2 regions of the Serratia sp. L9 genome follow, and region 1 is predicted to be linked to the other one. Evidence: predicted binding sites of a transcription regulator. Region 1 holds the regulator's gene; the other holds the start of a gene.
The links. Region 1 encodes Fur, which represses iron uptake genes when iron is present. Its sites were predicted from a motif close to ATAATAATGAGAACNACTATCAA; they were not measured.
Positions count from the first base shown of each region.

Region 2: a site for Fur is predicted at 2,628-2,650, ahead of ACQ86O_RS13080 (Nramp family divalent metal transporter). Genes of this name have one in related genera too.

Region 1 is NZ_CP192591.1:5,195,326-5,200,512, forward strand. It holds gene ybfE (LexA regulated protein) at 222-509, shown strand; gene fldA (flavodoxin FldA) at 721-1,260, shown strand; gene fur (ferric iron uptake transcriptional regulator) at 1,782-2,228, shown strand; gene ACQ86O_RS24735 (beta-N-acetylhexosaminidase) at 2,533-5,187, opposite strand, start outside.
Region 2 is NZ_CP192591.1:2,767,330-2,772,516, reverse strand. It holds gene mgrA (L-glyceraldehyde 3-phosphate reductase) at 1-676, shown strand, start outside; gene ACQ86O_RS13085 (DUF2502 domain-containing protein) at 918-1,304, shown strand; gene ACQ86O_RS13080 (Nramp family divalent metal transporter) at 1,348-2,586, opposite strand; gene ACQ86O_RS13075 (NupC/NupG family nucleoside CNT transporter) at 2,969-4,156, shown strand; tRNA gene ACQ86O_RS13070 (tRNA-Ala) at 4,379-4,454, opposite strand; tRNA gene ACQ86O_RS13065 (tRNA-Ala) at 4,515-4,590, opposite strand; gene gltX (glutamate--tRNA ligase) at 4,813-5,187, opposite strand, start outside.

The DNA.
Region 1 (5,187 bases):
AGAATGGCTTAGCGCGTTTTCGGCCAAGTTAAGCATTGTCGTCCCTCCATCTGCTGGGGTAATATGGCGCGCTATGATTTTGCCACCATGTCCAACGTAGGTATCAGCGTCTGGCTGGCGGTAAATTTGGGTTAGGGTTTATTGGCCCGAATTGTGTTAACCGAACCGTCCGGAAGCGTGAAAACGTTTTTTGATGCAAACCCCCTTGCAGTAGCGCAACAATGGCAAAAGAACAAACGGATCGCACGACGCTGGATCTGTTCGCAGATGAACGCCGCCCGGGGCGCCCGAAAACCAACCCGCTTTCCCGTGATGAACAGCTTAGAATCAATAAGCGCAATCAGCTACGGCGTGACAAAGTGCGAGGTTTACGGCGTGTGGAGCTGAAAATCAACGCGGACGCGGTAGATGCTCTGAATAAACTGGCGGACCAGCGCAATATCAGTCGCAGCGAATTAATTGAACAGATGCTGCTGGCAAAACTGGCGGAAGAACAGCCAGAACCATGATCTCTACTGCCGCAGGCGCGGCACGGCGTTAAGGATGACGCCAGATCAACCCCACTGTTATTTAGATCCCAGGGCATCGCATAAACGTGATAAAACCCCAGGGCAAATTTCTGGCATGATACGCATTTACGGGTGAGGTTCAGTGCCCATGGCAGCGCCTTACGCCGCGTTTACGCAATACAATCCATTGAATTAAAAGGTTATCTGTAATATGGCTCATGTAGGCATTTTCTTTGGCAGCGATACTGGCAATACCGAAAACATTGCCAAGATGATCCAAAAACATCTTCACCAAAAATACGGTAACGACGTCGCAGAAATCCGCGACATTGCCAAAAGCAGTAAAGAAGATCTGGAAGCGTTCGATATCCTGCTGCTTGGTATCCCGACCTGGTACTACGGCGAAGCCCAATGTGACTGGGATGATTTCTTCCCGACGCTGGAAGACATCGACTTCAATGGCAAATTGGTAGCGCTGTTCGGCTGTGGCGATCAGGAAGACTACGCGGAATATTTCTGCGATGCGATGGGCACTATCCGCGATATCATTGAACCACGCGGTGCCGCCATCGTCGGCCATTGGCCAACCAAAGGCTACCATTTCGAAGCGTCCAAAGGTCTGGCAGACGATCACCACTTTGTCGGTCTTGCCATTGACGAAGACCGTCAGCCTGAACTGACCAACGAACGTGTAGAAGCCTGGGTTAAGCAGATTGGTGAAGAACTTAGCCTGGCCGAAATTATCGGTTAAACCTGCAGCCTCTACCAACGCTCCGTAAGGTAAAATGCATTACTGACATACCTATGGATTTCGCGTTGCAGCCAGGTACCCAGTTCTTTCATCCCCCGGCGCTTGCTACGGTGAGTCACCGGGGTGACAAATCTGTCTGGAACAGATTTGAACGCTGCTTGCAGCGGCCCTTACAGGGCCAGGCCCACGGATGGACCTGGTCATTGAGTGCAGGTAACAACGCTGCAGCTTGAAAGACGACGGGTATGTGGACTGTTATCGGTATCACGGATTATAATAATAGATACCACAAGTTTTTAACTTTTCACGTCACTCCGGTAGACTGAGATATCGGTTTATCCCACCCATCAAGACGTTGCATATGTAACGTATAAGAGTACAAAGATATCTTTGTTAACAACCGGCGGTTCCTATTTACGGCAACCGGTTCTATAATGAGACGCAATTAACCCTTTGTGCTGACCGATGCCATAGGCGAAAACGCCTCAACTTGATTAGCACAGTAACAGGACTGAATCCGCATGACTGACAACAACACCGCATTGAAGAAGGCTGGCTTAAAAGTCACGCTTCCGCGACTCAAAATTCTGGAAGTTTTGCAGGATCCGGAATGCCATCACGTCAGTGCGGAAGATCTGTACAAAAAACTGATAGATATGGGTGAAGAAATTGGCCTGGCCACGGTTTACCGCGTGCTGAACCAGTTTGATGACGCGGGTATTGTCACCCGTCACAATTTTGAAGGCGGCAAGTCCGTATTCGAACTGACCCAGCAACATCACCACGATCACCTGATTTGCCTGGATTGCGGCAAGGTTATCGAGTTCAGCGATGAGTCTATCGAAGTTCGCCAGCGTGATATTGCCAAGCAACACGGCATCAAGCTCACCAATCACAGCCTGTATCTGTACGGCCACTGTGAAACCGGTGATTGCCGCGAAAACGAAACGTTGCACGACAAAAAATAAGACTGGTTCGCCAGACACAGAAACCGCCTTTTTTACGGCGGTTTTTTTATGCCTAATATTTCAGACAAAAAAATCCCCGGACAGGCCCGGGGAAAATGATGACTTAAAATCTGGCACTTGCAGTACTTCTTTCTTACAACACTTAACGATATACCCGATGAGTTTCAAGTTGGCGCGCTTGCGCATCCCTTAGGACCAACGCCACGGATGAACCTGGTCATTGGGAGCAGCTAACGACACTACGGCTTGAGAGACAACGGGTATCAAGCCCATCCGCCGACACGCAGACGGGCTTCCTTCAGGCTTATGCCTTAACGGGTTCAGCGCGGCTGAAGCGTTTGCCGTCCGGGCTGATCGCACGGATTTGAACGTCCCCAGTCACCGCAGGGCGCGCTTTATCATCGTAACGCTGCCACTGTTTTCCACCATCGGTAGAGTATTCAATCCCCAGGCCCGGCAGCGAAATGTTCGCTTCCAGTTTGCCACCGATAATGCGTGCTCCTGGTACCGGCAGGCGATAGCTCACGCCACCTTTATCCAATTTGGCCAGTTCCCGTTGCCCGACCAGGTTGGCGAAGCGCAGCCAATCCTTATCCAGGGTTTTAGTATCAACCAGATGGGTTTCACCACCTTTGTACTCACGGCCAGCTTGGTAATCCTGTTCCCAGCTCGCACGGTGCCATGCACGTTCTGCTACAGACAGCGCACGTGGGTAAATCATATATTCCATTTGCTGGTCGGTACGCACCACTTCACTCCACAGTTGAGCAGAGAGGCCATAGGCACCTGGCCATGGTTTGTCGCTCTTGGCCGTGAAGTGGTTGCCGTCACGGTCAACCGACGTTTCGGCGTTCTGCGGCAGGTTGTTTGGCGCGAAGCTGAAGATCTTCTGCTCGTCACTGAAACGGGTGCCCCAGTAATAGCCATGCTCGTCCGGACTCACTTCATAAGGGAAATCCATGTAGACATAGTCTGGGTTGGAGATCACCACGTCGTAGCCTTTGTTCGCCCAGTCATTAGCCGAGTCGAACCCGCCCCAATACAGAGTATCCCAGAAGTTGACCGCAACATTCTTGGTGGCGAAGGCTTGGGCATTTTTGGCGTCTTTCAGGCCATCCTGCCACGCTTGCATTCTGTCAATACCATGCGCTTTCACCAGTTGGCTGACTTCCAGACCAAAGTAGCTCGGCAAGTGCTCCATATCTTCCACTTTGCCGTCTTTGATCATCGCCTGGCACACTTCAGACTTGGCCCATGGCTTGTCTTCTTTACTCAGATCCAGGATGCCTTTGCCAGCTTCCGGCTTTTTCACGTCGGTATAGCCAGCGCCCAGGCGGATGTTCTTCGCTTCGTCGCCACCAAAGTGCCAGGTTTGCAGCGGCTGCCCGGCTTCTTTGTGCATCTGGGCAATTTCACCAATCACTTTATCAACAAAGTTCTTGGAGGAATCCAGGCAAGGGTTCAGGTAACTCTGGCGGTTGAAGTACTGTACCGAAGTCGTGTTTGAGGTGTCGGTCGGATCCAGCAAGCGGAACTCATTGGCCTCTTTCTCTTTCCCTTCGGCCAGCAGTTTCTTATAGCGGGCTTCCATGGAAACGATCGCGGCACGGGCATGCGCAGGCATATCAATCTCTGGGATCACTTCGATCTGGCGCGCCTGAGCGTATTTAACGATGTCGATGTAATCCTGACGGGAGAAGAAACCGCCGTGTGGCTCAGGGCCAGAGCCATATTGCGGTAGCAGGCAGGTGGTTTCGCTCAGATCGTGGCAGCGCTGGCCACCCACTTCGGTTAACTCCGGCAGGCCAGGGATCTCGATACGCCAGCCTTCGTCATCCGTCAGGTGGAAGTGGAATTTATTCAGTTTGTACGCGGCCATCTGATCTAACAGGCGCAATACGGCGTCTTTATGGTGGAAGTTGCGCGCAACATCCAGGAAAATGCCGCGATATTGGAAGCGCGGTGCATCTTTGGCATCCAAGGTAGCAATCTTGGTGCTGCCGTCGGTCGGGACAAGCGACAGAATGGATTGCAGACCGTAGAACACCCCGGCCTGATCGAAGCCGGTGATCACCGCTCCTTTCTCTCCAATCTTCAACTGATAGGCACCCGGCACAGCCAAGTCGCCTTTAAATGCACCAGGTTTGATATCCGTTTTGATCGGATAGCCACCCACTTTGTTTTCTACGCCCAGCAGTTCAAAACGCTTGGCTGCCGCATCCGCCGCAGGCTTGGCCAGGGCGCTCAGCTCCAGCGCGACGCCTTTGCTCAAATCAACATCATTCTGATGAATCTTCACGTCCATCGGCGTCGGGATAATCTGGCCACGCAGTGTCGCCATTGGCAGCACTTTCAAATCCTGGTTCTTGGCAAAGCGGCTTTCTGGCACCATCAGAATGTTGTGGTCATCTTTGGTGCGTTTCCACTGATCGCCAGTGAAAGGAGCAACAAACTGGTGCACATCATCGGTATCGGTATTCGCCAGGATCTTGGGTTTGGCATCCCCTGAGGTCGCGTACCAGCGCGGTAGGAAGTCAGTACGGAACAGTTGCCAGTATTCAGCGATAATCGGGATTTCCACCGCCTGATTCGCCGGGAAACTGGTGAATTTATCGGTAGGCTCCAGTTTGTACAAATCGCCGGTCAGATGGCTAATCTTGAACTGATCGTTATCCACTTTCAGCGTCTGGCGTGGGCTGTGGAAATAAATAGCCCAGTCTTTGTCTTTAATTTCCTGGGCACCATTAGTCAGGGTGATCAGCACTTTATGGCAGGATGCCCAGTCAGCGCCCAGCTTGGCGCAATCAACGCCGTTATCAGCCGCACGGTTATCCAGCATCTTCAGATTTACTTTCAACTGACTGAGTTGGTCAACAACCTGCTGGTTAGCCATGGCAGAACCTACACTGCCAAATAGCCCGACGGTTGCCGTCAAAGCGGCGAGGGTACTCATCTTAAA
Region 2 (5,187 bases), 2.4 Mb from region 1:
TCCCTATGGCGATTGGGGATCGAAGAAGTATCTGGTCGCCAGCCTGAACCAAAGCTTGCAGCGTATGCATCTCGATTATGTCGATATCTTCTACCATCACCGCCCAGATCCGGATACACCGCTGGAAGAGACCATGGCAGCGCTGGATCTGCTGGTACGCCAAGGCAAAACGCTGTACGTCGGATTATCCAACTACCCTGCGGCTCTGGCCCGGCAGGCATTTACTATCCTGCAACAGCTCGGTACCCCCTGCGTGATCCACCAGCCAAAATACTCAATGTTTGAACGTTGGGTGGAACCGGAGCTGCTGGACACTTTAGAAGAGCACGGCGTGGGTTCCATCGCTTTCTCACCGCTGGCCGGTGGCGTGCTGACGGACCGTTATCTGCAAGGGATACCGCAAGATTCCCGGGCAGCAAGCAACAGCCGATTCCTTAACCCCGAACAGCTCACCGAAGAAAAATTGCAAAAGGTTGGCCGCCTGAACGCGTTGGCTGAGCAACGCGGGCAAAAACTTTCACAGATGGCGCTGGCCTGGGTGTTGCGTAACGATCGTGTCACTTCGGTGCTGATCGGCGCCAGCAAAACCAGCCAGATTGAAGATGCGGTGGGCATGTTGGCCAACCGAACCTTCAGCGCTGAAGAAATCGCCATGATTGAACAGATCTTGATGTAATCGCTTACAACCCGCCGGTGCCTGGCCGGCGGTTTTTTCACCCTCTGGTGCAGATAAATCCCAATTGCCCGGTATCCCGTCAATTTTCGGAATTACGCTGAAAGGCAGCCTCTTCCTGCAGCGCTAACATGGCGTCAAATACCCGTGGATTTAACCTGGCGTTAAAAACACCCTTATATATCCGGCCAGTTTAAATACTGATGAACGCGCTTCTTAATCAGTATTCGGCCAAGGAGCCTGCATGTTTAAACCTCTGTTCGTCGCCGCCATTCTGGCAACGCTTATCATGCCAATGGCACCAGCAGCCTACGCCGACAGCCTCAGCATTGATCTGATGCCGGGAGTTTCTCTGCGGATAGGAGATCGGGATAATCGGGGCAATTACTGGGACGGTTATGACTGGCGCGATCGCGACTGGTGGTATGACCACCAAGGGCGTGATTTAGGAGAGCGTAACCGCCATGGTTATTACTGGGATGGTTACAGATGGCGTGATAACGATTTCTGGCGCAAGAATTACTATTTCCATGATGGCCGCTACCGTAAATACGACAAGTATTATTACAAACACGATAAAAAGCACCATAGGGGAAAACACCATCACAAACATCATGATCATGATGATTAAATGCGCAAGGCCAGCATAACTCTGGCCTTTCTTATGGAGCAGATTAGAGAACGCTGCTAATCAGCAAATAGCCATTCAGGCCCACCACCACCAACACAATCAGCTTACCGGCGTTCTGAATGGTGCGGCTGTTGACCATATCCCCCATCAGCTCACGGTTACCGGTAAATGCCAGCAAGGGGACCAGCGCCAGGGCGATACCAAAACTCAGCAGCACTTGGCTCAACACCAGAATACGTGTTGCGTCCATCCCCAGCATAATCACGATAAATGACGGCAGCATGGTGACCACGCGGCGCACCCAGAGTGGAATATAAAAGCGGACAAACCCTTGCATGACAACCTGCCCAGCCAGCGTCCCTACCACGGTGGACGACAGGCCTGCGGCTACCAGGCTCAAACCAAAGATAGTGGCCGCCCCATTACCCAACAAGGGTTGTAACGTCAGGTAGGCTTGATCGAGATCGGCAATGCCGCTGTGGCCGTTAAAGTGGAAGGCGGCAGCGGCGGTTGCCATCATCGCCAGGTTAACAAAACCGGCAATGGTCATGGCGATCGCCACGTCCAGTTTGGTTGAGGCATAACGCTCGGCCTTGGAGTCTTTACCTGCGGTCTGTGTTAAAGAGGAGTGCAGATAAATCACGTGCGGCATAATCGTTGCCCCCAACACCCCCGCAGCCAGGAAGACCGCATCACCGTTGGGCAAATCCGGGACTGCCATACCTTTAAGCAAACCACTCAGCTGTGGCTGGGAAAATACCAGTTCGACGATATAAGCCGCCGCGACAAACAGTAGCAGGCCACCAATCACCAGTTCCAACGGTTTCTGGCCACGCTTTTGCAACATCAGGATCAGGAAAGTGGCGATACCGGTGAGGATCGCCCCTTCCAGCAAGGTTACGCCCAACAGCAGTTTGAAGCCGATCGCCGCACCGATAAACTCCGCCAGATCGGTCGCCATGGCGATAATCTCTGCCTGCACCCAATAAGCCCAGACTGCAGGGCGCGGGAAGCGATCGCGGATATGTTCAGCAAGGTTTTTACCGGTGGCAATACCGAGCTTGGCAGAAAGCAGTTGGATCAACATCGCCATGACGTTGGCCCATACCACCACCCAGAGCAGTGTATAACCGAAAGAGGCACCGGATTGAATATTGGTAGCAAAGTTACCAGGGTCGATATAACCGATGGCCGCAATAAAAGCGGGCCCCATCAGAGAAAGTTTAATCTTTCTAGACGGGCGGCTGGAGGTAGTGTTGTTAACCGCGCGACTGTTCAGCATATCGTGAAACCCTTACTAATTTTAAGCTCACCTTCATCTTTACCTAAATGATAATGATTATCAAGTGCATTTAAACATGATAATGCTTATCCCTGTGATAGCCAGCGACGAAGGTTTTATCGAACAGATCGCGTGAAATCTTGGCATTTTCTCTTACTCTATTTAGTAAGATTCAGAGCGTAATACGCTTAATGATCAAATTAGCACAATAATGCTACGAACGCGCAAATTTATTAACATCTTGATCTTTGGTGTTTTGGCGTCAAAGTTTAAGAGTATCCCCACTATGATTTTCTAGATTTGCAATGAATGTCTCGTTTTTAAACTTGGCGTTACATAAAATGACAGCCGAAATTCAGCCTGCCTCAAATTTGGAGCAAACATGTCCCATATCGCGCACTTTGCGTTGGCGTTAGTGGTGGTAGCGATCCTGGCATTACTGGTATGCCGCGACCGCAAAAGTATCCGCATTCGCTATGTTATTCAGTTATTGGTTATTGAAGTATTACTGGCCTATTTCTTCCTGCATTCAGAAGCAGGATTAGGTTTTGTAAAAGGGTTCGCAGCGCTGTTTGACAAGCTGCTCGGGTTTGCTGGGCAAGGGACTGATTTTGTGTTTGGCGGGATGGGTGATAAAGGCCTCGCCTTCTTCTTCCTGAAAGTACTGTGCCCAATCGTCTTCATCTCTGCGCTGATCGGTATTCTGCAATACATCAAAGTACTGCCCTTTATCATCCGCATCATCGGCACCGTGCTGTCTAAAGTGAACGGTATGGGCAAGCTGGAATCCTTCAACGCCGTCAGTTCACTGATCCTGGGCCAGTCTGAGAACTTCATTGCCTATAAAGATATCCTGGGCAAGATGTCTGAAAAACGCATGTACACCATGGCAGCAACCGCGATGTCGACAGTTTCCATGTCCATCGTGGGTGCATATATGACCATGTTGGATGCCAAGTTTGTGGTGGCCGCGCTGGTTCTGAACATGTTCAGCACCTTTATTGTACTTTCGCTGGTCAACCCATACGACACCAGTAAAGAAGAAGAGCTGCATCTCGGCAACCTGCATGAAGGCCAGAGCTTCTTTGAAATGCTGGGTGAATACATTCTGGCCGGCTTCAAGGTGGCGATTATCGTTGCTGCCATGCTGATCGGCTTTATCGCTCTGATCGCTGCGCTTAACGGCCTGTTCAGTGCCATCTTTGGCCTGAGCTTCCAGGAAATCCTCGGTTACTTCTTCTATCCGTTTGCCTGGATCATGGGTATTCCTAAGCACGAAGCGCTGCAGGTCGGCAGCATAATGGCGACCAAACTGGTTTCCAACGAGTTCGTGGCCATGATGGAATTGCAGAAGATCTCTGCTGAGCTGTCTCCACGCAGCCTGGGTATTCTGTCCGTGTTCCTGGTTTCCTTCGCCAACTTCTCTTCTATCGGCATCGTTGCCGGTGCGATTAAAGGGTTGAACGAACATCAGGGCAACGTGGTTTCCCGCTTCGGCCTGAAACTGGTTTACGGCTCTACCCTGGTCAGTATCCTGTCCGCTTCCATCGCCGGTCTGGTATTGGGCTGATAAGGTAACGATTTGCTCTACATCCCAAAACGCCCGGTGATATTCATCGGGCGTTTTGCGTTTTAGGCGGGAGGAGGATGCTGCTCGTTGTTGCGAAAATGAGGATGGCCGATTTCGTTTTAAGTTGCTGACAGTTTGTGTCTTTGCAGACTTTTTGCGCCAGCAGAATTTTGCACCAGCAGAATGCAAAAAGCCGACCCAAGGGTCGGCTTTTCAGAATGGTGGTGGAGCTAGACGGGATCGAACCGTCGACCTCTTGCATGCCATGCAAGCGCTCTCCCAGCTGAGCTATAGCCCCACAAAAGTGGTACGCTTTAACCGGCGTTACGGTATCCCCAACCTTTACTGAGAAAAAGGTTGGTGGAGCTAGACGGGATCGAACCGTCGACCTCTTGCATGCCATGCAAGCGCTCTCCCAGCTGAGCTATAGCCCCAATCCACAATCACAAAATCCTGTGAACGGGGCGCATGATATGAAACCCCCGAAATCCTGTCAACGGCTAAATTGAATTCCTCGATCAAGCGCTGAAAAAGCCGCCAAATCAGCACGTTTAAAGCTAAAAAATCGCCTTCCCGGGTAAAAATAAATCCCCCACAAAAAAAGCCCGGTGAATTACGCCACCGGGCTTTATCTCTCGCAAGGCGGGTTAATTCGTTTAAGCCTGCGCTTCGCGCTCCGCGATGTAAGCCAGGGCCTGATCGATACGTTTGAGAGAACGCGCCTGGCCAATGGCATGCACGGTAACGTCCATACCCGGCGACTGGCCGGCCCCGGTGACCGCCACGCGCAGCGGCATGCCCACCTTGCCCATACCTACACCCAGCTCATCCGCAGTGCCCTGAATGGCATCGTGCACGTTCTCAGGCGTCCAGGTGGTGATTGCAGCCAGTTTGGCACGCACGGCTTCCAATGGCTGGCGTGCTACCGGGCGCAGGTGTTTTTTCGCTGCGTCTGCGTCAAACTCGCTGAAATCCTGATAGAAGTAGTGGCAGGACTCCGCCATCTCTTTCAGTGTCTTGCAGCGTTCACC